DNA from 3 places in the Mycobacterium shunyiense genome. Region 2 is predicted to be linked to each of the others. Evidence: predicted binding sites of a transcription regulator. Region 2 holds the regulator's gene; each other region holds the start of a gene.
What was found. The regulator LexA, encoded in region 2, represses DNA repair genes until DNA is damaged. The targets are predictions, from matches to a motif close to CGAACANNTGTTCG.
Positions count from the first base shown of each region.

Region 1: recA (recombinase RecA) is a predicted target of LexA. The motif match lies at 8,324-8,337, and genes of this name have one in related genera.
Region 3: AC4ELS_RS22515 (HNH endonuclease signature motif containing protein) is a predicted target of LexA. The motif match lies at 6,825-6,838, and genes of this name have one in related genera.

Region 1 covers NZ_JBZDPT010000034.1:7,336-17,568, forward strand. Annotated here, with positions in the region: gene AC4ELS_RS20055 (DUF349 domain-containing protein) at 1-1,046, shown strand, start outside; gene AC4ELS_RS20060 (Rv2732c family membrane protein) at 1,095-1,745, opposite strand; gene miaB (tRNA (N6-isopentenyl adenosine(37)-C2)-methylthiotransferase MiaB) at 1,733-3,280, opposite strand; gene AC4ELS_RS20070 (amino acid ABC transporter ATP-binding protein) at 3,439-4,167, shown strand; gene AC4ELS_RS20075 (glutamate ABC transporter substrate-binding protein) at 4,192-5,001, shown strand; gene AC4ELS_RS20080 (amino acid ABC transporter permease) at 5,023-5,703, shown strand; gene AC4ELS_RS20085 (amino acid ABC transporter permease) at 5,704-6,600, shown strand; gene recX (recombination regulator RecX) at 6,628-7,191, opposite strand; gene recA (recombinase RecA) at 7,160-8,215, opposite strand; gene AC4ELS_RS20100 (hypothetical protein) at 8,369-8,572, opposite strand; gene AC4ELS_RS20105 (DUF3046 domain-containing protein) at 8,633-8,827, opposite strand; gene AC4ELS_RS20110 (glycosyltransferase) at 8,837-10,009, opposite strand; gene AC4ELS_RS20115 (limonene-1,2-epoxide hydrolase) at 10,051-10,233, shown strand, end outside.
Region 2 covers NZ_JBZDPT010000043.1:323,363-333,595, forward strand. Annotated here, with positions in the region: gene AC4ELS_RS24815 (trypsin-like serine peptidase) at 1-738, opposite strand, end outside; gene AC4ELS_RS24820 (proteasome assembly chaperone family protein) at 925-1,950, shown strand; gene AC4ELS_RS24825 (alpha/beta fold hydrolase) at 1,987-3,009, shown strand; gene AC4ELS_RS24830 (PhzF family protein) at 3,087-3,764, shown strand; gene nrdR (transcriptional regulator NrdR) at 3,766-4,221, opposite strand; gene AC4ELS_RS24840 (LysM peptidoglycan-binding domain-containing protein) at 4,386-4,931, opposite strand; gene lexA (transcriptional repressor LexA) at 5,173-5,895, shown strand; gene AC4ELS_RS24850 (LGFP repeat-containing protein) at 5,943-8,246, opposite strand; gene AC4ELS_RS24855 (acyl-CoA dehydrogenase family protein) at 8,436-9,596, opposite strand; partial or broken gene AC4ELS_RS24860 (molybdopterin-dependent oxidoreductase) at 9,698-10,233, shown strand, end outside.
Region 3 covers NZ_JBZDPT010000040.1:246,455-256,687, reverse strand. Annotated here, with positions in the region: gene AC4ELS_RS22550 (BamB-related PQQ repeat family beta-propellar protein) at 1-911, opposite strand, end outside; gene AC4ELS_RS22545 (DUF6891 domain-containing protein) at 1,073-1,738, shown strand; gene AC4ELS_RS22540 (hypothetical protein) at 1,805-2,350, shown strand; gene AC4ELS_RS22535 (SRPBCC family protein) at 2,313-2,792, opposite strand; gene AC4ELS_RS22530 (adenylate/guanylate cyclase domain-containing protein) at 2,815-4,329, opposite strand; gene groL (chaperonin GroEL) at 4,759-6,378, opposite strand; gene groES (co-chaperone GroES) at 6,466-6,768, opposite strand; gene AC4ELS_RS22515 (HNH endonuclease signature motif containing protein) at 7,027-8,319, shown strand; gene AC4ELS_RS22510 (diol dehydratase reactivase ATPase-like domain-containing protein) at 8,254-9,921, opposite strand; gene AC4ELS_RS22505 (diol dehydratase small subunit) at 9,918-10,233, opposite strand, start outside.

The DNA.
Region 1 (10,233 bases), on a different contig from region 2:
TGCTCGAACGCCGGCTGTCGTCAGGCACCGGCGATGCGCGCAAGATCAAATCTGCGGCCGCGGCGTTGGCGGAAAGTCTGCCCACCGCAGCAGTTCTCGGCGATGTCGACGCGCTGAGCGCCCGCCTGTCGGCCATCCTGGAACACGCCGACGAAGCCGCCAAGACCGAGCGGGCCCAGCGCGACGAGCACCGCGCCGCCCAGACCGCACGCAAGGAGGCACTCGCCGCCGAGGCCGAGGATCTGGCAGCCAACTCCACCCAGTGGAAGTCCGCCGGTGACCGCCTGCGCGAGATCCTCGATGAGTGGCGCACCATCACCGGACTGGACCGCAAGCTCGACGACGCCCTGTGGAAGCGCTACTCGTCGGCCCGCGAGACGTTCAACCGTCGTCGCGGCTCGCACTTCGCCGAACTGGACCGCGGCCGGGTAGGCGCCCGCCAGCAGAAGGAGGCGCTGTGCGAGCAGGCCGAGCAGCTGTCCGGCTCGACCGACTGGGGCGCCACCGGTGCCGCGTTCCGCGATCTGCTGACCCAGTGGAAGGCCGCCGGACGCGCCGCCAAGGACGTCGACGACGCGTTGTGGCACCGGTTCAAGGCCGCTCAGGACACGTTCTTCGGGGCCCGTAACGCCGCCCACGCCGAACGTGACGCCGAGTTCAAGGCAAATGCCACCGCCAAGGAAGCGCTGCTGGCCGAGGCCGAGAAGATCGACACGACGGATCTGGATGCCGCCCGCGCCGCACTGCGCACGATCGGCGACAAGTGGGACGCGATCGGCAAGGTTCCCCGCGAGCGGGCCGCCGATCTGGAACGCCGCCTGCGTGCCGTCGAGAAGAAGGTCCGAGACGCCCCGGCCGGTGGTGTGGACCCCGAGGCGCAGGCCCGTGCCGACCAGTTCCGTGCCCGTGCCGAACAGTTCGAGAAGCAGGCCGAGAAGGCGGAGGCCGCCGGACGGGCCAAGGATGCAGCCGAGGCCAGGGCGAGCGCCGAACAGTGGCGTCAGTGGGCTGACGCCGCGGCCGCCACACTCGGAGAGCGCAGGTAACACCACGCTCGGAGAGCGTTTACAGCTCCCAGGCTTTTCTGAGCGCAGCTAGGCCTGGTCGGGCTGATCCGGCTTGTCACCGGAGGTGTCGGGCTTCGCGACGTCGGTTTTGGTCACGTCGGTCTTACTGTCACCGGGCATGGGGATGCCGAGCACGCCGTGCTGCTGATGCTTCGCGGCTTCGCGGCGCCGGTCCTCTTCTGCCGCCAGCTGCAGCGCGGTGCGCGACCACACCACGCGAGCCCAGTGGAAGGTCAGGACGATCACGGCCAGCCACCCGATGATCAGCCCGATTCCGGGACCGGGATGCCCCGCCGCGGTCTGACGCGACCACACCGCAAGCATCCCGAGCGCGCTGGCCACCGCAGAACCGGCCAGGGCCGTCCAGGCCAGCGCCCAGCGGCGGGTGATCAGCGCCAGGGTGGAGAAGCCGACCGAGAACACCAGCGCCAACCAGGTGAACACCCGCGACGGCAGTGAGATGCCGTCGCTTACGGCCGTGGCGTCACCGACCAGGACGTCGAACCCCTTGGTGGTGCCGGTGTGCGGCAGCACGAACGACAGCAGCACCACGAACACCAGGATGGCCACGACCATCGCACGCGGCCCCGTGTCGAATTCGCGGGTGACCTTGCGCTCGACGGCCGCCAGGTCGTCCTTGAACCGGTCGAAGTCGCTTTCGTTGCTCAACAGCCACATCCTCCTGATGACGGCGAGGTTTCCGGCGCACCGATCCGCGGCAGCCCGAGGCCGACGCCGGTCCGCGGGCGCCGCCCCGCCTCGTGGGCGTCGCCGGCGAGGGTACGGCGATGGGTGACCAACGGGGCGTCGGCGATCAGATGGTGCGGCGCGGCACCGGTCACGGTGGTGGTGACGATGTCACCGGGTCGGATCCGCTCCACGTCGCCGCCAGGGCTGAAATGCACCAGTCTGCCGTCGCGGGCCCGGCCCGACATGCGGGCGGTGCTGGCGTCCTTTCGGCCCTCGCCCGTGGCGACCAGCAGTTCCACCGCCCGCCCGATCTGGGCCTGGTTCTCCTCCAGAGAAATTCGCTCCTGCAGCTCGATCAGCCGCTGATAGCGTTCGGTGACAACGGCTTTCGGCAACTGGTCGGGCATGTCGGCGGCGGGGGTACCGGGCCGGATGGAGTACTGGAAGGTGAACGCAGTCGAGAAACGCGACCGCTCGACGACATCGAGGGTGGCCTGGAAATCTTCCTCGGTCTCGCCGGGGAAGCCGACGATCAGGTCGGTGGTGATGGCCGCGTCCGGGATCGCGGCACGCACCTTGTCGATGATGCCCAGGTAGCGGTCGGCCCGGTACGAGCGGCGCATCGCCTGGAGGATCCGGTCCGAACCGGACTGCAGCGGCATGTGCAGTGTCGGGCAGACGTTGGGGGTCTGCGCCATCGCCTCGATCACGTCGTCGGTGAACTCGGCGGGGTGGGGTGAGGTGAACCGCACCCGCTCCAGCCCCTCCACGTCGCCGCAGGCGCGGAGCAGCTTGGCGAACGCACTGCGGTCGCGCGGAACATCGGGGTCGGCAAACGACACACCGTAGGCGTTGACGTTCTGGCCCAGCAGGGTGACCTCGAGCACGCCTTGGGAAGCCAGGGTCTGCACCTCGGCCAGGATGTCCCCGGGACGGCGGTCGACCTCTTTGCCGCGCAGCGACGGCACGATGCAGAACGTGCAGGTGTTGTTGCAGCCCACCGAGATCGACACCCACGCCGCATAGGCCGACTCGCGCGTCGCAGGCAGGGTGGACGGAAACTCCTGCAGCGCTTCGACGATCTCGACCTGGGCGGCGCGGTTGTGGCGGGCCCGCTCCAGCAGTGTGGGCAGGGACCCGATGTTGTGGGTGCCGAAGACCACATCGACCCAGGGGGCGCGGCGCAGTACCGACTCGCGGTCCTTCTGGGCCAGGCATCCGCCGACGGCGATCTGCAAGTTCGGATCGGCCTGCTTGCGCGGGGCCAGATGACTGAGATTGCCGTAGAGCTTGTTGTCGGCGTTCTCGCGCACCGCACAGGTGTTGAACACGACGATGTCGGCGTCGGCGCCGTCGGGGGCCCTACGGTATCCGGCGTCCTCCAGCAGGCCGGACAGCCGCTCGGAGTCGTGCACGTTCATCTGACAGCCGTAGGTGCGGACCTGATAGGTGCGTTCGGAGCCGGGCTGTGTCGTCGACTCCTCGCGCGGGCGCTCGTCGCGCGCCGCGTCCCGGTTCACCATCGTCGTCACGGCCTCAATGGTACGGAGCCACCCGAAACGTCAACGCGGCGGATTGACGAGATCCGGGCAGGCCGGGCGTTCCCTGGGTAAGGTCACCTGCCATGGGTAGCCCCGGCGAGCAGCCGCAGGTCGACGACGCGGCGCCACCAGGTGTGCCGATGATCTCACTTCAGGGAGTCAACAAGCACTTCGGGCCCTTGCACGTACTCAACGACATCAACCTCGATGTGGGGCGCGGCGAGGTCGTCGTGGTCCTCGGACCGTCGGGTTCGGGTAAATCCACGTTGTGCCGCACCATCAATCGGCTGGAGACCATCGACTCGGGCAGCATCGCGGTCGATGGTCAGGAGCTGCCCGCCGAGGGTCGCAAACTGGCTCAGCTGCGGTCGGATGTCGGCATGGTGTTCCAGTCCTTCAACCTGTTCGCGCACAAGACGATCCTGGAGAACGTCATGCTCGCCCCGGTGAAGGTGCGACGCAAGCCCAAGGCACAGGCCAGGGAGGCCGCCATGGCCCTGTTGGACCGGGTCGGAGTGGCCAACCAGGCCGACAAATACCCGGCCCAGCTGTCCGGCGGTCAGCAGCAACGCGTGGCCATCGCACGATCGTTGGCGATGAAACCCAAGGTGATGCTCTTCGACGAGCCGACCAGCGCCCTGGACCCCGAGATGATCAACGAGGTCCTGGCCGTGATGACGTCGCTGGCCGGCGAGGGCATGACGATGGTGGTGGTCACCCACGAGATGGGCTTCGCCCGCCGGGCATCCGATCGCGTGGTGTTCATGGCCGATGGCGCCATCGTCGAGGACGCGCCACCGGCCGAGTTCTTCGACAACCCGAAATCCGACCGCGCCAAAGATTTTCTCGGCAAGATCCTTCATCACTGACGCTCCGCCGAAAGGAACCCGAACATGCCCTCCGTGCCGTTCAAGTTGGTCGGTACCCTCGCGCTCGCGATCGCACTCCCCTTCGCCGCGACCGCATGTGGCGGTGGTGGCGACTCCAGCAAGATCGTCATCGGCACCAAGTACGACCAACCCGGCCTCGGCCAGAAGAAGCCTGACGGCACCATGTCCGGGTTCGACGTCGATGTGGCCAAATACGTGGCCAACGAACTCGGTTATCCCGAGGACAAGATCGAGTGGAAGGAAGCGCCCTCGCCGCAGCGCGAGACGCTGATCCAGAACGGTCAGGTCGAATACATCGTCGGGACCTACTCGATCAGCCCGGCGCGTCAGGAGAAAGTGGCGTTCGCCGGGCCCTACCTGGTCACCGGTCAGAGCCTGCTGGTCCGCGCCGACGAGAACGCCATCACCGGAGCGGAGTCCCTGGCGAACAACCAGAAGGTGTGCTCGGTATCCGGTTCGACGCCGGCTCAGCGGATCAAGGAGAAGTATCCGGACGTTCAACTGCAGCTGTACGACACCTACACCCTGTGCATCGACGCCCTCAGGAACCGTGGAGTCGACGCCGTGACCACCGATGAGGTGATCCTGGCCGGATACGCCGCGCAGACTCCAGGGGAATTCAAGATCGTCGGTAAGCCATTCTCCGAGGAGCGCTACGGCATCGGCCTCAAGAAGGACGACACCGAACTGCGCGGCAAGATCAACGATGCGATCGAGAAGATGATCAACAGCGGAGCGTGGAAAGAAGCGTTCGACAAGAACCTCGGGCCGGCCGGCATCCAGGCGCCGACACCGCCGACCGTCGACCGCTGAGTCGGAGGAAGCAACTCCCCCGTGGAGATATTCACCGAGTACCGCGACCAGATCTTCGCGGCATTCTGGATCACCATCCGGCTGACGATTTACTCCGCCGTCGGCGCATTGATCCTGGGCACGTTGTTGGCGGCGATGAGATTGGCACCGGTGCCGGTGCTGAACTGGCTCGGCGCAATCTATGTGAACATCGTCCGTAACACTCCCCTGACGCTGATCATCATCTTCTGCTCACTCGGGGTGGGGCAGACGCTGCGGATCACGCTGGCCGCGGCGGACTCGCCGACGTTCATCGTGGACAGCAGTTTCCGCCTGGCCGTACTCGGGTTGACGATCTACACCGCATCTTTCGTGTGTGAGACGGTGCGGGCCGGGGTCAACACCGTGCCGATCGGCCAGGCCGAGGCGGCCCGCTCGCTCGGTCTGTCGTTCGGACAGAACCTGCGGTTGATCCTGCTACCACAGGCTTTTCGCGCGGTGATCCTGCCGTTGGGTTCAGTGCTGATCGCCCTGACCAAGAACACCACCATCGCCTCGGCCATCGGCGTCGTCGAGGCGGCGTGGTTGATGAAGACGATGACGGAGAACACCGCCGCACTGCTGACGGTCGGCATCATCTTCGCCGCCGGATTCGTCATCCTGACATTGCCGTTGGGTCTGCTGTTCGGTTGGCTCGGCAAGAGATTGGCGGTGCAGCGCTAGATGTCCAGCGCTTCGGTTCTCTTCGATGTTCCCGGCCCCCGGGCCCGGGTGCGGAACATCATCGTGGCGATCCTGGCCATTGCGGTGACCGCCGTCATCATCGGCGTCGTGCTGTGGCGCTTCAACGAGAAGGGTCAACTCGACTGGGACAAGTGGCAACCGTTCCTGACGGCCGATCTGTGGCGGACCTACTTGCTGCCCGGCCTCCAGGGCACGCTGACCGCGGCCGCCCTGTCGATCGTGCTGGCACTCGCACTGGGCCTCTTGCTCGGTGTCGGACGGATGACGCCGGTGGCGTTCATCCGTTGGCCCTGTGCGGTGTTCGTCGAGTTCTTCCGCGCCGTACCGGTGCTGATCATGATGATCTTCAGCTTCGCGGCGTATGGGCTCCTCGACAGCATGCCGTCGAAGTATCAGGCGCTGGCCGGCGTGGTCACCGGCCTGACCCTCTACAACGGCGCGGTGATCGCCGAGATCATCCGGGCGGGAGTCAACTCTCTGCCACGGGGTCAGGTCGAGGCTGCGGCGTCACTCGGTCTGCGCTGGGGTTCGACGATGCGGCTCATCCAGCTACCGCAGGCCATCACCTCGATGCTGCCGGTTCTGATCTCCCAGATGGTGGTGATCCTCAAGGACACGGCGATCGGCTACCAGATCACCTTCCTGGAGGTGGTGCGCCAGACCACCAACCTCGGTTCGACCTACCGCAACTATCTACCCGCGCTCATGGTCGTGGCACTGCTGTTGATCACGATCAACTTCGCACTGTCCTCATTCGCCACCTGGCTGGAACGGCGAATGCGTCGTTCCAGCCGTGGGCCCGCGCCGCTGGAACCAGAGGCCGTCGAACAGGAAGGCGCACCGGGAGCGCAGGTGCTGCACACTCAACGGGACTGACCCGCGTATAGCGACACAATGCGGCCGCTACACCCGGCGCCGTTCCCGTTCGCCGGCCAGTTCGACGCTGACAACGTCGAAGGCCATCGACTGGTTGTAGCCGCGACGGGCCAACATGCCGACGAGCCGACGCGTCACCTTCACGTCGCCATCGTCGTCATCGAGCCGCTCGCGACGCAACTTGTCCCGAACCAGCTGCTCGGCCCGTTGTCGCTCGGCAGCCGGATCCAGGTCGGCCAGCGCGGCGTCGATGACCTCTTTGTCCACGCCCTTCTTGCGAAGCTCAACAGCCAAGGCGCGCTTGCCTTTTCCTGAGTTGGCGTGCCGGGACCGCACCCACTGTTCGGCGAAATCCTCGTCATCGATCAGCCCGACCTCGGTCAACCTGTTCAGCACCTTGGTGCTGAGGTCTTCCTCGTAACCCCGTTTGGTGAGCTGTTCGATCAGTTCGGAGCGGGTGCGGGCCCGCACAGTGAGCAGACGCAGACAGACATTCTTTGCCTGCTCCTCACGTTTGCGAGGATCCTGCGTCTGCTCCCCGTCGGGCGTACCCGACGACTCAGAAGTCAACCGGGGCGGGAAGGACGTCATCAGCCTTTGCCTCGGCGGTCACGACAGCGCCGATACCGAGCTTTTCCTTGATCTTCTTCTCGATCTCGTTGGCGACGTCGACGTTCTCCAACATGAACTTGCGGGCATTCTCCTTGCCCTGCCCCAACTGCTCACCCTCATAGGTGAACCAGGAGCCGGACTTGCGGATGAAGCCGTGCTCGACACCCATGTCGATGAGCGAGCCCTCGCGGCTGATGCCGTGGCCGTACAGGATGTCGAACTCGGCCTGCTTGAACGGCGGCGAGACCTTGTTCTTGACGACCTTGACGCGGGTCCGGTTACCGACCGCGTCCGTGCCGTCCTTGAGCGTCTCGATACGCCGGACGTCGAGACGGACCGAGGCGTAGAACTTCAGAGCCTTACCGCCCGTGGTGGTTTCGGGCGAGCCGAACATCACGCCGATCTTCTCGCGGAGCTGGTTGATGAAGATCGCGGTGGTGCCCGAGTTGTTCAGCGCACCGGTCATCTTGCGTAGCGCCTGGCTCATCAGGCGGGCCTGCAGACCGACGTGGCTGTCACCCATCTCACCCTCGATCTCGGCGCGGGGCACCAGCGCGGCCACCGAGTCGATCACCAAGATGTCCAGCGCGCCCGAGCGCACCAGCATGTCGGCGATCTCCAGTGCCTGCTCACCCGTGTCGGGCTGGCTGACCAGCAGCGAATCGGTGTCCACACCGAGCTTCTTGGCGTACTCGGGATCCAGGGCGTGCTCAGCGTCGATGAACGCCGCGATACCGCCGGCAGCCTGGGCGTTGGCCACCGCGTGCAACGCCACAGTGGTCTTACCCGAGGATTCCGGGCCGTAGATCTCGACCACGCGGCCGCGAGGCAGGCCACCGATACCGAGCGCGACGTCCAGGGAAATCGAACCGGTGGGGATCACCGAGATGGGCTGGCGCACCTCCTCGCCGAGGCGCATCACCGAGCCTTTACCGAAGTTCTTGTCGATCTGGGCCATCGCCAGTTCGAGCGCTTTTTCGCGATCAGGGGCCTGTTGCGCCATGATGGTGCCTCTCCGAGTAGTCGTGTTGACCGGTGTTCCGATCGGTTGGCGGTGACGTTAGAACAGGCCACCGACAAGTCGGCTCAGTCGGACTGCACCCAGACTAGACGAACATCTGTTCGATTCAAGGAGACACGCCGGAGATGATCTCCGTCAGCGACGCCAGTTCGGAAAATTGTCGAGATCCCGCAGCGTCATGACGAACCCGACCGCGCCGACGGCGATGGCCAGGAAGTATCCGAGGGCCGCCGGCCATCCGGCCAGCGTCGACGCGACCAACCAACACAGCAGTACCGCTGCGATCACCAGCAGAACACCGTAAAGAGGTGTCCGCATCGGGTGGTCACCAAGGCCCATGACTCCGGTATACGCCGAATCGGCGGCCGGGAAAAGACCCGTCGGCTCACCGGTGGCTGTTCACCACTGCTCGCGCGGGACGTCGAAGTCCGCACACAACGCCCGCCACACGCTGCGCGGCTCCACCCCGTCCTCGATGGCCTGCGCGGCAGTGCGGCCGTCGAGGGCCGCCAGCACATGGTCGACGAGCAGCGAACGACCCCGCATCGCGCCGAATTGGCCGTCCACGAGCTCATGGAATTCCGTCAACCGCACGGGCCCAACCTACCGAGTGCCTGCCAGCGCGTCATGGCACACCCGTACCGGATCTGCCACCTCGGCGATCGAGGCGCCGGCGCGCACAGCGGCCGCACGGTAGGACGATGCCCCGAGCACGGTGTCGACCGCCGCGGTGAGCGCCTCCCCGGAAAGGGGCCGCACCAGCTGCGCACTGCCTTGACGCACAACGCGATTGGCGATCTCCCACTGATCACCGCCCCCCGGCACCACCACCATCGGCACACCTGCCAGCAGCGCCTTGGACACCAGGCCGTGCCCGCCACCGCAGATCACCAGATCGGCGTGCGACAGCAGCTCGTCCTGACGGCCGAGCCCCACCGCCGCCCACGGCGGCACCTCCACGGCGGCCCCGCCGAGCCGCGACACCACCACGCGGGCCCCCTCGGGCAGTGTCTGCCCCGGGCGCAGCGACTCCAGCACCAGTTCGGCCATCCCCTGCGTCCCGGTGGTCGCGGTAGAGGGCGCCACCATCACCACCGGACCCGAGCCCGGCGGCACGGTCAGCACCGCCTCGGTCGGTTCGAAGTGCAGCGGACCGACCACCACGGCCTCGGCCGGCCAGTCCGGGCGCGGCACCTCCAGTGCCGGCAGGGTGGCGATCAAGCGACGCAACGGGCCGGGGTCGTCCGCGGGCAGGCCGATCGAGGCGCGTACTCCGGCCCGGTCGGCCAGTCCCGCCCGCACGGATCGCGCGGTCAGGGCTCGCATGACCGTGTCGCGCAGGCGTCCCCGGATGCCGACGCCCGGGGCCAGCCCGCTGCCGAGCGGTGGCAAGCCCTTCGACGGCAGGTACAGCGGATGTGGGTTGAGCTCCACCCACGGCAACCCGAGCAGCTCGGCAGCCAGCCCGCCGCAGGCGGTGATCACGTCGGAAACCACGAGATCCGGTTGCAGCTCCTCCAGCACGGGCACGTTGAGCTGCGCCATCCGCCCGGCGCGCTGATGGATCTTGGCCCCAGCGTCGGCGTCGTCGTCCCCATCGGTCGCATCGAGACCGACGAGTTCTCGTGCGTCGACGCCGGCAGCCCGCGCGGTGTCGAGCCACTCCACCCCGGTCAGCAGCGTCGGGGTATCCCCCGCGGCGAGGAACTGCAGGCACAACGCAAGGGCCGGGAAGGCATGTCCGGGATCGGGCCCGGCGACCACCGCTACGCGCACCGGCCTACCTTGCCACAGGCATCCCCCACTAGGCTTCGGGCATGTCTGACCAATCCACCACCGCAGCGGCGACCCAGACCGGCACGGTCGAAACGTTCCTCAACGCGCTGCAGGAGCAGGACTTCGACACCGCCGAGAACGCACTGGCACAGAACCTCGTCTACCAGAACGTCGGGCTCCCGACCATCTACGGGCGCCAACGTGCGATGAAGCTGTTCCGCTCG
Region 2 (10,233 bases):
ACGCGCGATCCGGTCATCGAAGCGCGGTGAGTAGGACACGTCGTCGTCGCAGCCGCCGCCGTCGAGTCCGCCGACCAACCCGGTCACCGTCGATCCCGAAACCCACGGGGCACCGCTGAAACCATCGGTCACGCCCGCACAGGCCAGGGCCGGGAATCCCTGCAGTGACGACTCGGTCGCGCCTCGGCACGCCATCGGACTGCCGCCCTCACCCATCGGGTAACCGGTCACCGTCACCGGGCTTCCCGCCGCCGGCGCCGACCCCAGGGTCAGCCCGCCGCCGGACTCGGCCAGCAGCCTGGCGGTGGAATCCCCGGTCACCCGCACGATCGCATAGTCGGCCTGAGGATCCTGGTTGGCGAGCCAGCGCGAGTCCAGATACACGCTGCTCACGTGCCAGGCGTCACCGGCGCCCGCGCCGAAACCTGGGACGAACGTGGTGTCGACACCGTCGAGTAGGCAATGCGCGGCCGTCAGTATGAGGTCCGCCGTCGGGGTGGCCAGCACCGACCCGCTACAGGTGTGCGTCGTGGTATCGCCCAGGAAAAGCGCCCCCACCCGACGATCCGGCGTCACCGACTCGACCCCGGCCTGCGACAACGCGCTGGCCGCAGCCGGCGTGCTGCTCGGGGGGACGGTCGTGAGGTTGGCTGCCGCGCCACCGGCGGTGGGGCCCGGAACGGTGCACGCCGCCGCCCCGGCCGCCGTCAGGGCAGCCGCGACTGTGAACTTCGCCATCCGGGTCACGCGCATCATCACGATTTTGCCTGATCGCGCGGAGAACTGCCGGAATGCGACCACCAGCCGGGCGCGTTCGAACGCACATGCGGGGCGGAACGAACCCGCAGTACGGGTATGCGGGACACTGGAAGATACGGCGGTGGGCCGTCACAGCGTCCTACCGCAGCGAGGAGACGAAGCGAGATGACCGACACCAGCGACACCCCCGATCAGCACTACCAGCCCGACCAGAGCGGCATGTACGAGCTTGAGTTCCCGGCCCCGCAGTTGTCGTCTTCGGATGGACGCGGCCCGGTGCTGATCCATGCGCTGGAGGGGTTCTCCGATGCCGGCCACGCGATCCGCCTGGCCGCCGAGCATCTCAAGGACACGCTCGACACCGAGCTGGTGGCCTCCTTCGCCATCGACGAGCTGCTCGACTACCGGTCGCGCCGGCCGCTGATGACATTCAAGACCGACCACTTCACCAGCTACGAGGAACCCGAGCTGAACCTGTACGCGCTGCACGACGGCGTGGGCACGCCGTTCCTGCTGCTGGCCGGCCTGGAGCCGGACCTGCGGTGGGAGCGGTTCATCACCGCGGTGCGGCTGCTCGCCGAACAGCTCGGGGTCCGCCGGGTGATCGGCCTCGGCACCATCCCGATGGCGGTGCCCCACACGCGCCCCGTCATGCTCACCGCGCACGCGAACGACAAGGAGCTGATCGCCGACCACACCCCGTGGGTCGGCGAAGTCCAGGTCCCGGCCAGCGTTTCCAACCTGTTGGAGTTCCGCATGGCCCAGCATGGGCACGAGGTGGTGGGGTACACCGTGCACGTCCCGCACTACCTGGCCCAGACGGCCTACCCACCGGCTGCCGAGGCGCTGCTGGCCGAGGTGGCCCGGACCGGTTCGCTACAACTGCCGTTGGAGAAACTTTCCGAGGCCGGAGCCGAGGTATACAGCAAGATCAACGAGCAGGTAGAGGCCAGCGAAGAGGTGGCTCAGGTGGTGACCGGGTTGGAGCGCCAGTACGATGCGTTCGTTGCCGCACAGGAGAATCGGTCTCTGCTGGCGCGTGACGAGGAACTGCCCAGCGGTGACGAGCTGGGAGCCGAGTTCGAACGGTTCCTCGCCCAGCAGACCGGTGACAAGCACAAAGACGACAGGTACAAAGACGGACGGGACGGCTTCGGCGACGGCTTCCCGAACGGCGACAACCACTCATAACAGCCCGACGCCGGGCCGAGGGCGAGGTTGACCAGCATGACCGAACGCAAACCCCATCTGCGGACCGTTCGCGAGCTCACACCGACGCTCGAGTACCGCACGATCCACGGATACCGACGGGCCTTCCGCGTGGCCGGATCCGGGCCGGCGATCCTGCTGATCCACGGCATCGGCGACAACTCCACCACCTGGCACACCGTGCAATCGGCGCTGGCCCAGCGGTTCACCGTGATCGCCCCCGATCTGCTCGGCCACGGTAGCTCCGACAAGCCGCGTGCGGACTACTCGGTCGCGGCGTACGCCAACGGCATGCGCGACCTACTCAGCGTGCTCGACATCGACCGGGTGACCGTGGTCGGTCATTCACTGGGCGGTGGCGTGGCGATGCAGTTCGCCTACCAGTTCCCGCAGTTGGTGGACCGGCTCATCCTCGTGGGCTCCGGCGGCGTCACGAAGGATGTCAACGTGGCGCTGCGGGTGGCCTCCCTCCCGATGGGCAGTGAGGCGCTGGCCCTCCTGCGATTGCCCCTGGTGCTGCCGGCCCTACAACTGGCCGGTCGGGCCGCGGGCACGGTACTGGGCTCAACCGGTCTCGGCCACGACATCCCGGACATGCTGCGCATCCTGGCGGATCTGCCGGAACCGACGGCATCGTCGGCGTTCGCCCGGACCCTGCGCGCCGTCGTGGACTGGCGCGGCCAGGTGGTGACGATGCTGGACCGCTGTTACCTGACCGAATCGGTTCCGGTCCAGTTGATCTGGGGTCAAAGCGATTCGGTCATCCCCGTCAGCCACGCCCACATGGCACACGCCGCAATGCCCGGTTCCCAGTTGGAGATTTTCTCTGGATCCGGGCATTTTCCGTTCCACGACGATCCCGACCGCTTCGTCGAGGTGGTCGAACGCTTCATCGACACGACCGAACCGTCGGTGTACGACCAGGACCGGCTCCGCAGCCTGCTGCGCAGCGGGCGGACAGAAGCGACGATGAGCGGGCCCTTCGACACTCAGATCGCGGTGCTCGACGCAATGGACGCCGACGAGCGCAGCGCCACCTGACCCGCTCCCCCAGCCGGGTCGGACAGTCCCGCGAAGAGCCCGAGATGCGGCCCTGAGATGCGACGTAGCATCGGGGCATGGCCATCGACGTCACCGTGTTACGCGTATTCACCGATCCGGACGGCAAGTACGGCAATCCGCTCGGCGTGGTCGACAACAGCACCGTCGCCCCCGCCGACCGTCAGCGGATCGCCACCGAATTGGGTTACAGCGAAACGGTATTCATCGACCTTCCCCAGCCGGGCGCCAACTCCGCCGGTGCCCACATCTTCACCCCGGTCGCCGAGCTGCCGTTCGCAGGACACCCAACGGTCGGCGCATCGTGGTGGCTGCGCGAAAAAGGCCTGCCGGTCAACACATTGCGGGTGCCCGCCGGGATTCTTCCGGTCGAGTACGAGGATGATCGCGCCATTGTCAATGCCCGCTCGGAATGGGCCCCGGAATTCGCCATCTACGACCTGGCCACGGTCGACGAGGTGCTCGCCGCAGACCCCGACGATTTCGATGATGCCTACCTGTGGGCCTGGAGCGACGAAGCGCGCGGCACGTTGCGATCCCGGTCGTTCGCCTCACACCTGGGGATTCCCGAAGACGAGGCCACAGGGTCGGCGGCGGTGCGGATGACCGACTATCTCAGCCGGGACCTCACGATCATCCAGGGGAAAGGTTCGGTGATCGAGACCCGCTGGAGTCCGGAAGGCTGGGTCCGTTTGGCCGGCCGCGTCGTCAACGACGGCACAACCCAACTGGACTGAATTACGCCTCGGCGCGATGCGCCCGCAGGGCCTCGATTTCGCGCTCGAAGTCCTCGGCTGAGGAGAATGACCGGTACACCGAGGCGAACCTCAGATAGGCGACCTCGTCCAGTTCGCGGAGCGGTCCGAGGATCGCCAGGCCGACCTCATGGCTGGGGATCTCCGGCGTGCCGAGGCCGCGGACCGCGTCCTCGACCTTCTGCGCCAAGACATTGAGCGCGTCGTCGTCGACCTGCCTGCCCTGACAGGACCGGCGCACTCCGCGGATGACCTTCTCCCGGCTGAACGGTTCGGTCACCCCGCTGCGCTTCACCACAGCCAGCACCGCGGTCTCCACAGTGGTGAACCGACGTCCACACTCCGGGCACGACCGCCGGCGTCGGATGGCCTGTCCCTCGTCGGTCTCGCGGGAATCGACCACACGCGAATCAGGATGACGACAGAACGGACAATGCATTACCGCTCCTTCGTCATGCCGCCGGACAAGTAGTTCGAGCGCCCTTGAGCGTACCCGCGATGCCCTAGGCAGACTCACCGCCGGGTCCAGTGGCATGTAGGTGCTCACGCCGACACCGGCCAGTGATGCTGCCTGCCAGGACGATTCAGCGGACATTGCGCTGCTCAGCCAACCGGCGCGAGCAGTGTCTGCCCGGCGTCGACCGCGGCGGAGTCGAGTTGGTTGAGGTCACGAATCTGCTCGACGACCCGGGCCACCGGAGCATCCGGGGCGACCCGGCGTGCCACCTGCTGCAGCGACTCCCCCGACTTCACCTGGACCACCGCGAGTTCGGCCGGCTGCGGGTTCTCCGCCCCCATCACCCCGCCGAGTTGCGCCACCAGGCCCAGCCACACCGTGATACCGGCGGCGACCAGGGCCAGTAACACCGTGGTCAGCGGAGTGATGGGCCGACTGCGGTGCGACGCCCGCGACATCAGCACACCGGTTCCGCGGTAGTGGACCGTGCCGGCGGCGGGTCGGGCGTGGCGCGGGCGCTGCACCCGCTGCACCCGGCGCACCGGCCGGGCCACACCGGTACCGAAGGTGGCGCTGCCCCTGGTACCCGCAGCACCTGCGGCACCCCTGGCACGGGCCCGCTGCGGTGAGGACTGCGGCACGGCCCGAACAGCACGGGAGCGGCTATCGGCGGGGATATCGATGATCGCCATCTGACTGCCTTTCGGTGGACTCTTTCGCTCTTGTGTTCGAACATACTCGCTCAGGTGTTCGATTGATAGAACATGTGATCGAACTGTTGCCAAACGATAGAACAGGGCACCGACAAGTTCCGGCCACCGACCGCGGGGACGGCCCCGAACTGCCACCCCGTGCGCTCCACCAGCAGACACGCCCACAACACGCCTCGAACACATGTTTGATTAATGTTCGATCAGGGACTACATTCGGCCCATGAGCGACGACCGCAGCAGGGACGGCAACACGGAAAGCCCGGCCGGATCGGACGGCGCGGGCCCACGCCGGGCCGAGGGCGGCCTCACCGACCGGCAACGCACCATTCTCGACGTGATCCGCGCGTCGGTGACCACTCGCGGTTACCCGCCCAGCATCCGCGAGATCGGCGATGCGGTCGGACTGACCTCGACCTCGTCGGTCGCCCACCAGTTGCGCACCCTGGAACGCAAGGGCTACCTGCGCCGCGATCCCAACCGCCCGCGCGCCGTCGATGTGCGCGCCGCCGACGATCCGACGGCCGCAGCACTGGTGTCCACCGACGTGGCCGGCTCCGACGCACTACCCGAGCCGACGTTCGTGCCGGTGCTCGGGCGTATCGCCGCAGGCGGCCCCATCCTGGCCGAGCAGGCCGTCGAGGACGTCTTCCCGCTGCCCCGCGAATTGGTCGGCGAGGGCTCACTGTTCCTGCTCAAGGTCGTCGGCGACTCGATGGTCGATGCCGCCATCTGTGACGGCGACTGGGTGGTGGTACGCCAGCAGAGCGTGGCCGACAACGGCGACATCGTGGCAGCCATGATCGACGGCGAAGCCACCGTCAAGACGTTCAAGCGCACCCGCGGTCAGGTGTGGTTGATGCCGCACAACCCGGCATACGACCCGATCCCGGGCAACGACGCAGCGGTGCTCGGCAAGGTCGTCACCGTAATTCGCAAGATCTGACCGGGTGAGGGGCCCGGCCGCACCTGACGGCTGCCGGGCCCGCTTCCTCAGTCCGTCCGCACGAACCCGTTCGTGCGGGCGAATTCCTCACTGGCGAACCAGATTTCGGCTACTGCGTCGTCGTACTCGGCGCTGTCGGGTGCCCAGTACCGTCCGGACTTCGTGTCCGCCTTGATCGGATAACCCTCCGGCGCGCGGTAAGGGTCCTCCAACGGCAGATGGATGGCGGTGGCACTGGGTATCTCGTCGAGCTCGATGGCGGCGTGGCGCCCGCTGTGCGCCTCGCTGCTGTAGGCCTCGGCCTCGGTGATGACGCGGGTCGGCGCGGTGTCGACGTTGTCCTGATCGCTCGGCACTGTCAGGCCACCCAGGCCCGCGAAACCCTGCGCCTCACGCACTCCGCCTACCGGACCGGGCATAGACCCGGTATCCGCCAGGTCCTCGTCCACGAGTTCCGCCTCGATGTCGTCGACATCGTCGCCCTCGGCGACCTCTTCGAAGTCGGCATCAATGGGCGTATCGAGATCCTCGTCGTCGAAGTCGTCGTCCTCGAAGTCGTCATCTTCATAGTCGTCTTCGAAGTCGTCATCGTCGCCGAAGTCGTCGAAACCCTGCTCCCCGACCAACCGCGAGGAATCCTCCGGCGGTTCCTCCTCCTCGCCCGGCGCCCCGTACCCACTGGCCGATCCGTGCGGAGCGGCCCATTGACTGACCGGAATGGCGATATCGGTGGGGCCGTCGTACGGAGATGCCGCGCCTGATGATTCCTCGCCGGGCCCGGCAAACCGTGCCGTCGCGGCGTCGCCGTACGCGGCGCTCGGCCCGTAGCCGTTGGCCGCGTCGGAGTCACCGCCGTCGCGGTACTCATCGTGGTCGTACCCACGCGAACCGTAGCGCGCGTCGTCATATCGACCCTCGTCGTAGGACGAATCGCCCGGTCCGCCGTCGTAGTCGTCGTCGAACGGATCGTGGTCGAAGTCGTCATCGCCACCGGCGCGCCGACGGTGCCACAGCGCGGCCCCCACGATCAACCCGGCGAGCAGCACGACCGGGATCACCGCGATCAGCCACCACCAGCTCCAATGCCAGGAGAACGGCTTCTTGCTGTCCGCGTCGGAGGGCTGCGGACCGGCCGCCGGGGTCTGGTCGAGTCCAGGAACCTGCAGCCCGCTCAATTCGGAGGCGAGTTTCGACGGCTCGGTGGTGAACTTGTTGGCGTCGCGGTCCCACGAGATCGCTCCCCCGCTGAACCGCTGACTGATGACACCGCCGTCTTCGGTCTGGTCGGCCATCGGGGCGCCCAGCGCTCCCTTCGCCCCGCCGAGCTTCTCCCAGGCCGCGTTCATCGCGCCCCGCACGATCACCGCGCCGTAGTCGGGAGTCCAGAAGATGACGGGGTTGTCGGCCGCGGCGAAGGTGCTGATCCGGCTGTTGGGTCCCAATCCGCCCTCGGACTCGCCGGCGGTCGGGAACCCCAGATCGCCTTCCGGGCCACCGACGCTTTCGTACTTTTCGAGCAGCTGGCCGGTGATGGCGTTGGCGCCGGTGGCCGGGCTGTAGAAGATCTTGCCGCCGGCGTACTTCTGGCCGAATCCACCGTCGCCGATCGGATACTGGTCGCCGTCCTTGGCTCCCAGCGGTCCCATCACCCCGCCTGCCTCGCGGCGCGCGGCGGCGATCGCCGAGGCGGGATCCGACGGTACGTCCAGACCGGCGAGCTGATCGGCCAGTTCGGGCGGCACCGTGGTGAACGCCTTGGTCTTGCGGTTCCAGGAGATCTCGCCGCCGGTGAACTTCTGGGAGATCACGTCGCCGTCGAACGTCTCGTCGTCCGCGGGGACGCCGAGCACTCCCGCGGAGCCGCCGAGCTTGTCCCATGCGGCGTTGATGGCGCCCCGCACCACCCGGGCACCGGTGGACGGAGTCCAGAAGATGACCGGGTTGTCAGGCGCACTCAACGTCGAGTTACGGCTGTCCGCGGCACGTCCAGCGCCCTCGTCGATGGTGGGGAATCCCATGTCACCGTCGGCCGGACCACCCAGCGACTCGTACTTGTCCAGGATTGCGCCCTGCATGAAGTGTGCGCCGGTTGCCGGGGTGAAGAACATCTTACCGCCGGAGAAGTTCTGCGCGAAGCCAGAACCCACCGCGTACACGCCGCCCTGCCGCGGCCCGAGCGGGCCGCCGTCTCCACCGTTGGCCTCCCAAGCGGCGGTGACCGCGGCGTCGGCATCCGACTCCGGGGTGGCCGAAGCCACCGCCGGCACCACCAAAGCAGCGACTACGAGTGCGAGCAGGCCGACCGCCAACCGCCACACGGCCGCGTTCAGCCTCGCTCCCGGCCTAGTCATGCGCCCTCCCCGCTCGTTCGGCAAAGTTTCCTTAGAAAAGTCCCGCCCGGACAACTTTGCGTCAGCACGTGACGATAACCAACTAACGTGGCCGATCATGACCAAAAAAGGCCCAATATCTGGGTCCGAAGACCCAGATTTAGGCTTTTTTGGACAAGTACCGGATAAATTCGGGGGCCGATCGGCCCGCTAGACGCCCAGCCCGCGACCGATGATCTCCTTCATGATCTCGGTCGTGCCGCCGTAAATCGTCTGGACTCGCGCATCCAGGTAGGCCCGCGCAACGGGGTACTCCCGCATGTAGCCGTAACCGCCGTGCAGCTGCAGGCAGCGGTCGATGAGCTCCACCTGCTTCTCGGTCGAGTACCACTTGGCCATCGCCGCCTGCTCCACGGTGAGCTTCTCGTCGAGGTGCAACCGGATGAACTCGTCGACCATCATCCGGACCACGGTGGCTTCGGTGGCCAGTTCGGCCAGCAGGAACCGGCTGTTCTGGAAACTACCGATCGGCTTGCCGAACGCCTTGCGCTCCTTGGTGTACTGCACGGTCTGCTCCAGCACCGCCTCCATCGCCGCGGCGGCCATGATCGCGATCGAGATGCGCTCCTGCGGCAGGTTCTGCATCAGGTAGACGAAACCCTGACCTTCCTCGCCGAGCAGGTTCTCGACGGGCACCTTGACGTCGGTGAACGACAGCTCGGCGGTGTCCTGGGCATCCAGGCCGATCTTGTCCAGGTGGCGGCCCCGCTCGAAGCCCTCCATACCGCGCTCAACCACCAGCAGGGAGAAGCCGAGAGCACCCTTCTCCGGGTCGGTCTGGGCGACGACGATCACCAGATCGGAGTTGATGCCGTTGGTGATGAAGGTCTTGGACCCGTTGAGGACGTAGTGGTCACCGTCACGCACCGCACGGGTCTTGATGCCCTGCAGGTCGCTGCCGGTGCCCGGTTCGGTCATTGCGATCGCCGTGATCAATTCGCCCGTGCAGAACTTGGGCAGCCAACGCTGCTTCTGCTCCTCGTTGGCCAGCCGGAGCAGGTACGGCGCGACGACGTCGTTGTGCAGGCTGAAGCCGATGCCGCTGTAGCGACCGGCGACGGTCTCCTCACAGACGATCGTGTTGTACCGGAAGTCGTCGTTGCCGCCGCCGCCGTACTCCTCGGGCACCGCCATCCCGAGAAAGCCCTGCTTGCCCGCCTCGAGCCAGACCCCGCGGTCGACGATCTTGTCCTTCTCCCACTGGTCGTGGAACGGCGCGACGTGCTTGTCCAGGAACGCCCGGTACGACTCGCGGAACAAGTCGTGCTCGGGCTCGAACAACGTGCGGTCGTACTTCACAACACTGCCCATGGTGTGACCTCCGGTACTGGTTACTGATTTGGGGCCAACCTATACCAACCGGGTGGTTGGTCAGCCCTGGGGAGGGTGGGTGCCGCCCGTAAACTCTGCTCATGCCCCGGTCCCCCATGAGCCTCGCGCACTGGGGCGCCTTCACCGCGAACGTCGCGGACGGCGACATCGCGGCCGTCACCCCGATGGACGGTGACACCGACCCCTCACCGTTGCTCGGCAACCTCGCGGGCTCGATCCGGCACCGCTCCCGTATCGCCGGGCCCGCAGTGCGACGCGGCTGGCTGCGCGACGGCCCCGGCCCCAGTACAGAACGGGGCGCCGACGACTACGTCGCGGTCTCCTGGGATGAGCTCTCCGACTTGCTGGCCGAGGAGCTGCGCCGGGTCGTCGACACCTACGGCAACGAGGCGATCTACGGCGGCTCCTACGGCTGGGCCAGCGCCGGACGCTTCCACCACGCCCAGAGCCAGGTGCACCGCTTTCTGAAAATGCTCGGCGGCTATACGTCTTCCCGCCATTCCTACAGCCTGGGCGCCACCGGGGTGATCATGCCCCGGGTGGTCGGGACCCATGACGACCTGTTCAAGCGCTCCACCGACTGGGAGGTCATCACCGAGCACACCGATCTGCTGGT
Region 3 (10,233 bases), on a different contig from region 2:
TTCCCGGTGTTGGCGTCAAGCACCTCATGCTCGGTGATGACGACCCCTTGATCGCCGAACACCGAGACGCCGTCATGCCGAACACGCCATGCCTCGTTGCCGTCCGCGCCATACGAGACCAGTTCATTGCGAAAAACGACAGCGATGCCGTCACCGCTTCCTTGAAGATTGGTTATCCGGTCCGACGGCAACGAAGGCTGGCTCAATATGCGTCCGGTTGCCACGTCGAGGAACACCAGCACCTCGGGATCTCCACAGCAGAGATTCAGATTGAGTCCACATCCCATGGTCTTTGCCGAGCGGGTGATGACACACTTGGCACTCCCAAACCGGTTGATATTGACCGTGGGCGGCTTGACTCCTTGCGACCAGCGTGGTTCGCCGGTCTCCTTGTCCAAGGCCATCACGCCTTGATCCGACCCGACCACCACGGTGTAGGCATCGCCGCCGAGCACGTAGGCATCAATGCCGGTCTCGTAGGTCCAGCGTGGTGTGTCGATCGGCTGCTCAAGCGAGGGCAACGCTACGTCGGCCGGCGGACGTAAGTCGCCCAGCGGCGGCACGGACGCCGGCAGCGGTCCCCCGCCGGCCGCAGTCACCTCGCCGGCCCCGCCGCCGCGGTTCAACCACCACAGAAGAGTGCCGATACCCGCGGACGCGACGACGACGGCAGCCACCACGGTGAGCACCAACCACACCTTGCGCTTCTTGCGCGGAGGTTCGGGCGGTGGCACTGCCGGTTGATATCCGGCCTGAAAAACCGGAGGAAACTGACCGAACGACGGGTCCGCCGGTGGGAATTGAGGACCACCGCCCTGGAACGGACTCGCCGGCGGCTGGTTGCCGAAGGGGTTCGAGTGAGGGTTCGGCGCGCCCCCCGCCGACGAAAACGGGTCGTTCGGATAAGTCACCGTCATTCCGTACCACGCCGCCAGGCCGGTAGCAATGTTGTGCGGTTTGCCGACGTGGCTGCCATCCCCCGCTTTTCGTGCACGCGTCGACTCGTAACGGCGGTTACGATCGCCCCGCCGGGCGGATTCGCCCGTCCCCACAACATCTGGAGGCCAGCGCTGTGAGCGCACCGTCGAACCCGAACGTGATCCCCGCGTACGCCGCGCTTCCCGACCTCGCGTTGGACGACGAGGACCGCGCCACTTTGACCTCAGAGATCTGGGGCATGCTGGTCACCGGCAACGACGACGTCGAGGACTTCCTCGACACCTATGCCGAGGACTACGAGCTCACCGAGGAACAGCTCACAGTCGCCTTCACGTCGCTACGCGAAGCGAGACTGCGCCAGCAGACCGAGATCGGTGACTACCGGTCCCGGACACACGCGGCGTTCGAGGAACTCAACGCCAACGGCGTGATTGCGCGCGCCGACTTTTCCTGCTGCGGAACCTGCGCGTCAGCCGAGATCGGCGACGAGCGCGACGACAGCCGCCACTGGAGCGGCTACATCTACTTCCACAGCCAGGACACCGACCGCCTGGTCGAGGACGGCGCCACCTATGTCGGCTATGGAGCGTTCGAGCCGGAGAACTTCGACGAGGAGGCCTACAACCGGCTGAGCGATCAGGCGAAGGAAGACCTTTACACCAGCGACGTGACCCGGATGCTCGACCAGGTGGTGTTCCCCATCGTGCGGCGCCACGGCATCGAGCCGGAGTGGAACCGCGACCTCGGAACGCGGGTGCTGCTCACCAACGCCGACTGGTACGCGCCGATCGAGAGCTGACGATCTGTAACTCCTGTGGCGGGCGCGCCGACATACAGTTCAGCGCGTCCGAAGGAGGTTAGCCCGATGCCGAATCATCGTCGCCGCGCAATGACCGCCGTCGGTGCTGCGGCGGCTGCGCTTGCCGTTCCGGCCGTCCTCAATGTCCCTTCGGCCCACGCGGCCCCGCTGCCGGGTTTCTGTGTGCCGCCCAACGTCGTCGACAACGTGTGCACCGCGCGACTGACATCCGTGACGGCCGATGTGATCGACGGGACGATCACCGGGACGCCGGTCGGCGGCGGGTCGGCGATCACCCTTGCAGGACAAGCGGATGCGTACCTGACATCGACCGGATTCGGCGATACGCCGCCGGACCCGGTTCAAGAATGGGACACCCAGATCGACAAGGTCGGCAACCTCGACACCTCGCCCTCCAACCCCAATTGGTACGGCAACGCGAAGGCCAGGGTCTTCCTGCCCCGGACACTGAACGACCTGGCTTCCAAGTTTCCTCCCGACACCCTGATCGTGCGGTTCGTGTCCGACGACGCCCGGCCGGACGCGTTGCGGTTGGTGTCGATTCAGCCGACCGCTACACCCGAGCCTGCGCCAGGCCGGCCAGGTGCTTGAGCGAGTTGTCCAGGTGCTGCCGGTCGAACGGCGGGAACTCGATCTCATTGCGAAGCGCGGGCGGCACCGCCGACCAGTCGTACGTGAGGGTGACCTCGGTCCGGTCGTCGCCGCGCGGCTCAAGGTCATAGCGCCAGATCCAGCCGCCGAACTCGATATTGGCGTCGTCATCGCCCTGGCCCGGTAGCCACGCAATCGCACACGGAGGCTCGAAAACCTCGACCCGGTTGGCCATTTCGTAGTGCATGCCGCCGTAGTTGTCGTGGTACATCGCCATCCGGAAGATCTGGCCGGTGTCGGTCAGCGGCTTGCCGTCGAGTGACTCGCGCACCCAGCCGGTGCCGTCGATCGCCTGGTGGGTGGTCGGGTCGGCCAGCACCGCGAACACGGTTTCGGCCGGCGCGTTGATGATGCACGTGGCGCTCATGGTTTCGTCAGACATACCCGTACCGACCTGCGATGGCTCACAAACTCATCGACGGATCAAGCGCGAATACCTGTACCGCTGCTGACTTGCCTTTCAGCTCGTGAGGCCCGCGATCGGCGAGTCCGGCTGGACGCACGTACATGGCGTCGACGGCCGGCTGGGTCAGCAGGATGAGATCGCCGGTTGCCTTGTTCAGTTGCTCGACGCGGGCGGCCACATTGACGGCGTCACCGATCAGCGTGAACTCCAACTTGCCCCCGCCGCCGATGGTGCCGGCGATCACCAGGCCGGTATTGATACCGATCCCGATCCGTAGTGCGCCCTCGAATCGTTCGGCGACCAGTCGCTGCATCGACACCGCGGCACTTACCGCGGCGTCGGCATGATTGGCAAGTTCATTCGGCGCCCCGAACACCGCCAGCGCGCCGTCACCGAGGAACTTGTTGACGTGCCCTCCTGCGTCGACCACAGCGGGCACGACGATTTCGAACAGAGCGTTCAAGCGTGCCACGGTGTCTTCTGCGGTGTTTGCCTCGGCGAACGGAGTGAAATCTCGGACGTCGATGAACATCACCGTCACCTCACGACGCTCACCGGTGAACACATCGTCGCCTTGTTCAAGTAGCCGCGTGGCCAGGACCGGGTCGACATAGGTGCCGAATGCCGCGTGAAGCCGCTGCCGCTCGGCCAAGCCCGCCTGCATCCGGTTGAATGACGCTGCCAGAGCGCCCAAGTCATCGTCCTGAACCACCGGCAGCCGTTGGCTATAGTCGCCCACCGCAACACGTTCCGTCCCCTCGGCGAGATCGCGAAGGGGACGCAACGACGGCGCGAATGAAGCGCCGACGGTGATCGGTACGGCGAAGACGAGCGTCAGCCCCGACCCGATCACGACGACGAGCACCGGTATTTCACTGACCCGATTGACAGCCGCCGCCAACATGGCGCCGGCGAGCGCGAAAATGAACGCCGTGGCAAGCACCGACAGGTCCGACCACCGGGCGAAAGTTGGGTGCGCGCGGGGCAGTTCGTCACCCGCTGCAGTGTCGGCAGTGAGCGCAACCCTGGCTGGCCGCATGGCGGCTTCCGGATAACTGTGTACTGCGACCAGCACCGCCGAAGCCCCCGAAGCCGCGCCCAGAATCGCGTACTGGACCAACCGTGCTCCGGTCGCCCCGGCGATCGCACCCACAATGACGAATGCCAACGCGATGAAAACCCCATTGGCCCACAATGCTCGGCGCCCTGCCAACCGACTCCAGGTGTAGGTGGCGTCCAGCACCCGAACCCGATCGACGTCGTGCCCGGCTACCCACCGCTCCACGAGACGGCTTCCGCCGAACCCTGGCAGGGCCGTCACATATTCGGTCACCACTACCGCACCAAGGGTCACCGCGGCCGCCGCGACATAGCGGTCCGACCGCTCCAGAGCCACGATCATGAGCGCCAACACCAGGTAGACCGAGAGCAGTTCGGCGACGGTGACCGCGAAGATCACCCACGAGTACCGCGCTGCATAGCGATCCCACGCCCACTGCCAGATGCGATTCATGGCACGACAGCATTCAACCCACGTAGTGGTGGGTTTCGCCGCACCCGCGTCCCCAGGTAGGAGAACACATCATCAGGAACTTGGGCCAGATCGACGGTCTGCCGCTCGACTGCCATCCTGGCCTCCCTCGGTGGTTACCAGGAAACGCTATTTCGCTTTGCACAGTGGCGAATGAGTAGCCTCCTACTCGTTTCGGAGGACAATCTCATAAGCCATCGCGCAATGCAGTGACAACCTGCGAACGCTCCTCAAGAGTGGCCGGATGGGGTTGCTCCCAGGCGAAGTAAAACATCCACGCCCATCGGTCCGAGGGACTTTCCCCGCAGCCAAGGGGCGACAGACTGAGTACGTCCACGTTCGCAGCCTCACCGCGTCCCACCACGAAAACACCCCCGGCCCAAAAGGACCGGGGGTGTTCTACGTGACTACTTAGTGAGCGTGGCCGTGATGGCCGTGCCCGTGATCTTCTTCCTCGGCCGGCTTGTCCACGACGGCCGTCTCGGTCGTCAGGATCATCCGCGCCACGGATGCGGCGTTGAGCACCGCCGAGCGGGTCACCTTGGCCGGATCCACGATGCCCTCGGCGACCAGGTCACCGTAGGTCAGGGTGGCGGCGTTGAAGCCCTGCCCGTTGGACTGCTCGCTGACCTTGTTCACCACAACGGAGCCGTCCAGGCCGGCGTTGGTGGCGATCCAGTACAGCGGGGCCGACAGCGCGGAGGAGAAGACGTCGACACCGAGAGCCTCGTCGCCCTTGACCTCGCCGCGCAGCTTGTCGAGGGCCGCGCGGGCCTGCACGAGTGCCGCGCCACCACCGGTGACGATGCCCTCCTCGACGGCAGCCTTGGCCGCCGCGACGGCGTCCTCGACCGCTTCCTTGCGCTTCTTCAGGTCGGTCTCGGTGGCCGCGCCGACCTTGATCACCGCGACGCCACCGGACAGCTTGGCCAGCCGCTCCTGCAGCTTCTCCCGATCCCAGTCGGAATCGGTGGTCTCGATCTCGGCCTTGAGCTGCTTGACGCGGTCGGCGACCGCGTCCTTGGAGCCGCCACCGTCGACGATCACGGTGCTGTCCTTGGTGACCACGACGCGACGGGCCGAGCCCAGCACGTCGAGGCCGGCCTCGCGCAGCACCAGGCCCACGTCGGGGTTGACTACCTGGCCACCGGTGACGATGGCGAGATCGTCCAGGAACGCCTTGCGACGATCGCCGAAGAACGGCGCCTTGACGGCGACGGCCTTGAGCGTCTTGCGGATGGCGTTGACGACCAGCGTGGACAGGGCCTCGCCCTCGATGTCCTCGGCGATGATCAGCAGCGGCTTGCCCGATTCGGCGACCTTCTCCAGCAACGGCAGCAGGTCCGGCAGCGAGCTGATCTTGTCGCGGTGCAGCAGCACCACCGCGTCCTCGAGCACCGCTTCCTGCGAGTCGAAGTCGTTGACGAAGTAGGCCGAGATGAAGCCCTTGTCGAAGCCGACACCCTCGGTGACCTCGAGCTCGGTGTTGAGCGTCGAAGACTCTTCGATGGTGACGACACCGTCGTGACCGACCTTGGTCATGGCCTCGCCGACCAACTGGCCGATCTGCTCATCGCGTGAGGACACCGTGGCGACCTGGGCGATGGCCTTTTCGTCCGACACCGGGGTGGCCGCGGCCAGCAGGGCCTCGGACACGGCGTCGGCGGCCTTGCTGATGCCCTGCCCCAGGGCGATGGGGTTGGCACCGGCCGCGACGTTGCGCAGCCCCGCCTTGACCAGAGCCTGTGCCAGGACGGTGGCGGTGGTGGTGCCGTCGCCTGCGACGTCGTTGGTCTTGGTGGCCACCGACTTCACCAGCTGGGCACCGAGGTTCTCGAACGGGTCTTCCAGGTCGATCTCGCGTGCGATGGTCACACCGTCATTGGTGACCTGCGGGCCGCCGAAAGCCTTGGCGAGCACCACGTTCCGACCGCGCGGACCCAGCGTCACCTTGACCGCATCGGCGAGCTTGTCGACGCCGGCCTCCATGGCACGGCGCGCAGTCTCGTTGAACTCAATCTGCTTGCTCATAAGTCTCTTTCATGACTCCTAACGCATACCGCCCCGGAAACCGCCCGCACTGAAACGCGGGGATCTCCGGGGCGGACGCACGAGTACTTACTTAGCGACGACAGCCAGCACGTCGCGGGCGGACAGGATCAGGTACTCCTCGCCGTTGTACTTGATCTCGGTGCCGCCGTACTTGCTGTAGATGACGGTGTCGCCCTCGGCAACGTCCAGGGGGATCCGCTTCTCGCCATCCTCATCCCAGCGGCCGGGGCCAACTGCGACGACGGTGCCTTCCTGCGGCTTTTCCTTGGCGGTGTCGGGGATAACCAGACCGGAAGCGGTCGTGGTCTCGGCCGCGTTGGCCTGAACGAGGATCTTGTCCTCGAGTGGCTTGATGTTGACTGCCACGATGGAAGCCCTCCACTTTTTCGGGTATCGAGTCCCGGTGTGCTCCGGGGCCCTCGGGTTAACCAGGTGTTCGGCATGCGCCCGTACCCCTCGCTCCGTCGTCGCGGGTGCCGGCGCTGGGGGTTGGCCGCGTGCCACCTAGCACTCTATACATGCGAGTGCTAGCACTCAAGGGTGGGTTGTGCGCCGCCCGCGAACTCATCTACGGGCTGAAACCCTGTCAAAAAGATCGAGTCAGTGAACGGTGCTACACTCGAACACATGTTCGAAGTTGGTTGGAACATCGACCCCGACGCCACGGAAGCGGCGTTGGTCGACCAGCTAGCTGCGATGACCCGCGCGACCGCTGGCATTGCCGCGGCACAGGCCAGAGTGACGACGATGCTGGAAGCCAAGCGTCTCGCCCGTAAGGCCGCTGAGGGTGTGCCTGCCGCCAAACGCGCTCAAGGGCTGGCGTCCGAGGTGGGACTGGCCCGCAAATCCTCCCCTTGGCACGGGGCCAAGTATCTGAAGATGTCCAGGATCCTGGTCGACGACATGCCCTACACGCTCGCGGCTCTGCAGTCCGGCGTGCTTACCGAAGACCGGGCGATGATCATCGTGGACCAGGCCGCCTGTCTGTCACCAGCAGATCGACACGCGATGGACGCCGAACTGTGCGCGGATCCTGCCGTGCTGGATGGTCTGGGGGACAGAAAGGTTGAGGCTGAGGCCGGCCGGGTGGCTTTTCGGCTCGACCACGACGCGGTGATGTCGCGCATCAGCCGCCATCAGTGCGATCGCACTGTCACGCTGCGTCCGGCCCCGCACGGCATGGCGTACGTGACGGCGCTGCTGACCTCCGCAGAAGGCGTTACGGCCTATCAAGCGCTGCAGGCGGAGGCCGCCGCCGCCGGGGCCGCCTCGATCGCCGCCGGAGGTGGATGCCAGGGGCGAGGCCCGTTGATGGCCGATGCCTTCTACCGACGGGCCACCGGGCGTGAGGTCGAAGCCGCGGTCCCGGTCGCGCTCAATCTGGTGGTCTCCGACGAGAGCCTGTTGGCCCAGGGTTCCGAACCGGCGGTGCTGCAGGGATACGGCCCCATCCCGGCAGAGGTGGCCCGACAGATGGCCTTGGCGGCGCTGCTGGACCCCCAGGCCGAGGCCGCGGTGCGCAAGCTCTACGCCGATCCGGCCACCGGCAACCTGGTCGCCATGGAGTCCACCGCCCGGGCGTTCCCCAAGGGGCTGCGCTGGCTGATCGCCATGCGCGACCAAAAGTGCCGCACGCCGTATTGCGACGCCCCCATCCGGCACATCGACCACATCACCCGGCACGCCGACGGTGGCGCGACCACCTCCGTCAACGGGCAAGGGCTTTGCGAACGCTGCAATTACGCAAAGGAAAGCCCCGGGTGGCAGACCGCGACCACCTACGACGGTTACGGCCGGCACACCACAGAACTCACCACGCCGACCGGCCGGACCTATCGAAGTACCGCCCCGCCGCTACCCACCGGCGCGCGGGTGTTCACCAGCGACATCCACGTCGTGCGCATTCACGCTGCCGCCTGACCGGTCGACCCGGTCCAGCTCTTCATCCCTCGGCGCGCCGGCAGGCATCTGCGCCACCATGGCCACCAGTCCGTAGGCCACCGCGAACCGATGCCCCAGCTGACCGGCCACGTTTCCCCGGCCCACACTCACGTCGTGGCCGAGCTGCTCGCTGACGGCCCGGACCAGTTCGTCGTCACTGGCGCCACCTCCGACGAGCAGCACTCCGGTCACTCCGGGGGCCGCCTGCTCGATACCCCGCATCACGTTGCCACCGATCACCTGTCGTTTGGCGGCCAGGCGCCAACCGCGCCACTCGGCACCCGACAGCCGTGACGTGAAGGGCAGCCAACCGCTGGGGGCGGCCGTCAGCAACCACCCACTGCACCGGCCGCTGACCGGCGTGTCCAAGAACTGTCGCCGGCCGTGTTCGTCCTCGATGATCTGGACGGTGACGGCCGTGACCGCCTCCGCCCGTTTGGCGTATTCGGCGGCGCTTCGGGAGATGTCCAGGGCGGTGGCCGTCGCCGCCGTCAGCAGCTGTCCCGCACCCGGCAGCACGATGCGGGATCCGTCGGACACGACGTCGACGGTGCCCCCGCCGACATCCACCACTACGACCTCGGGGGTGATCCCGGGAGTGGTGAGAGCGCCGACGCGGGCCGCTGCGGCTTCCGAGTCGACGCGCGTCACCGGCACACCCAACGCCCGGGCCAACTCGTCGGCCCCGGCCGGCGGCTCCTGCTCGCCGGCCATGTTCGCCATCACCAGGCTGTCCACGGTGACCGATCCGCGCCGCGAATTGGCTTGCGCCGCGATGTCGGCGAGGTAGACGACGTGGGCGCTCTCCCCCATGGGCCGGACGACGGGTGCGGCAGCCACCGGTTCGGAATCGCCGAGGCTGACCACAGCGCAGGCACTGTCGAACAGTTGATCGGCGATCACACGGGCATCGGCCCGCTCGGCCTCACCCAGCCCGAACGCATCGACGAGCCAGAAGGGATCGGTGAGGTGTTGCAGAGGTGCGACGCCCTGGCGTACTTCGACGGCGACGCGGGCAGCCGGCAGCAGCGACTTGATATCGACGTCGTCGACGACGGGCAGAGCAGTGTTCAGCCGATTCGACACCAGCACGGCCTCATCGTTGGCCGTCAACACCGCGGTGACCTTGCATCCTTGGGCTACAGCGTCATTCACGCGCTGCGCGACCTCACGGTATCCCCACTGCGCCGTGGCGCAAGCGACGACCGGGCGGCCGGGATCCACGTCACCGAGGCACTCGACCGGAACCGGCTGCCCCACACCGACCGCATCCCCCGCGGTGGTGGCGGCCGACCGGGTGACGATCGTCAGCCTGCCTGTCCGTCGGGTCTCGAGCTGAACCTGTTCGACGGTGGACTTCACGGGCGGAGTCGGGGCGAAGGCCGCCCGGTCGATCACCAGCCCATGCGACTCGGCCAGGCGCCGCACCAACTGCGCAGCGCCCTGCACCGCCCGGGGCGATCCCTTGCCACCACGGGTCGGGGTGCGGGCGCTGGCCAGCACCGTCAGTTCGGCGTCCATCCGGCAGAGCACCACCTCGGTGGTGGAGTTGCCGATGTCGACACCGGCCCAGACGGTCACCGCAGCAGGCCGCGCCGCTGGTAGGCCGTCGCGGCCTCCCGGACGAGTGCGGCGCAGGTGGGTGCGTCCCGGTCGGCGAGACGTTGTGCCAGTTCCTGCAATTCGGCGAAGCTCGACCGGCGGGGCCTGAGCGCCTCGTAGGCGTCAAGCATCTCCTCGGAGCTGAGTGCGGTCATCTCAGCAGCCCGCCGCAGGTTCATCGCCAATTGCAGGGATCCGGAGCGCTCCGCGATATCGGCTTGGGACAGAAGGGTTTCGCGGCTGATCCGGATGTCGTCGAGAACCAGTTCGCCGTTGCGGGCGGCCTCGACC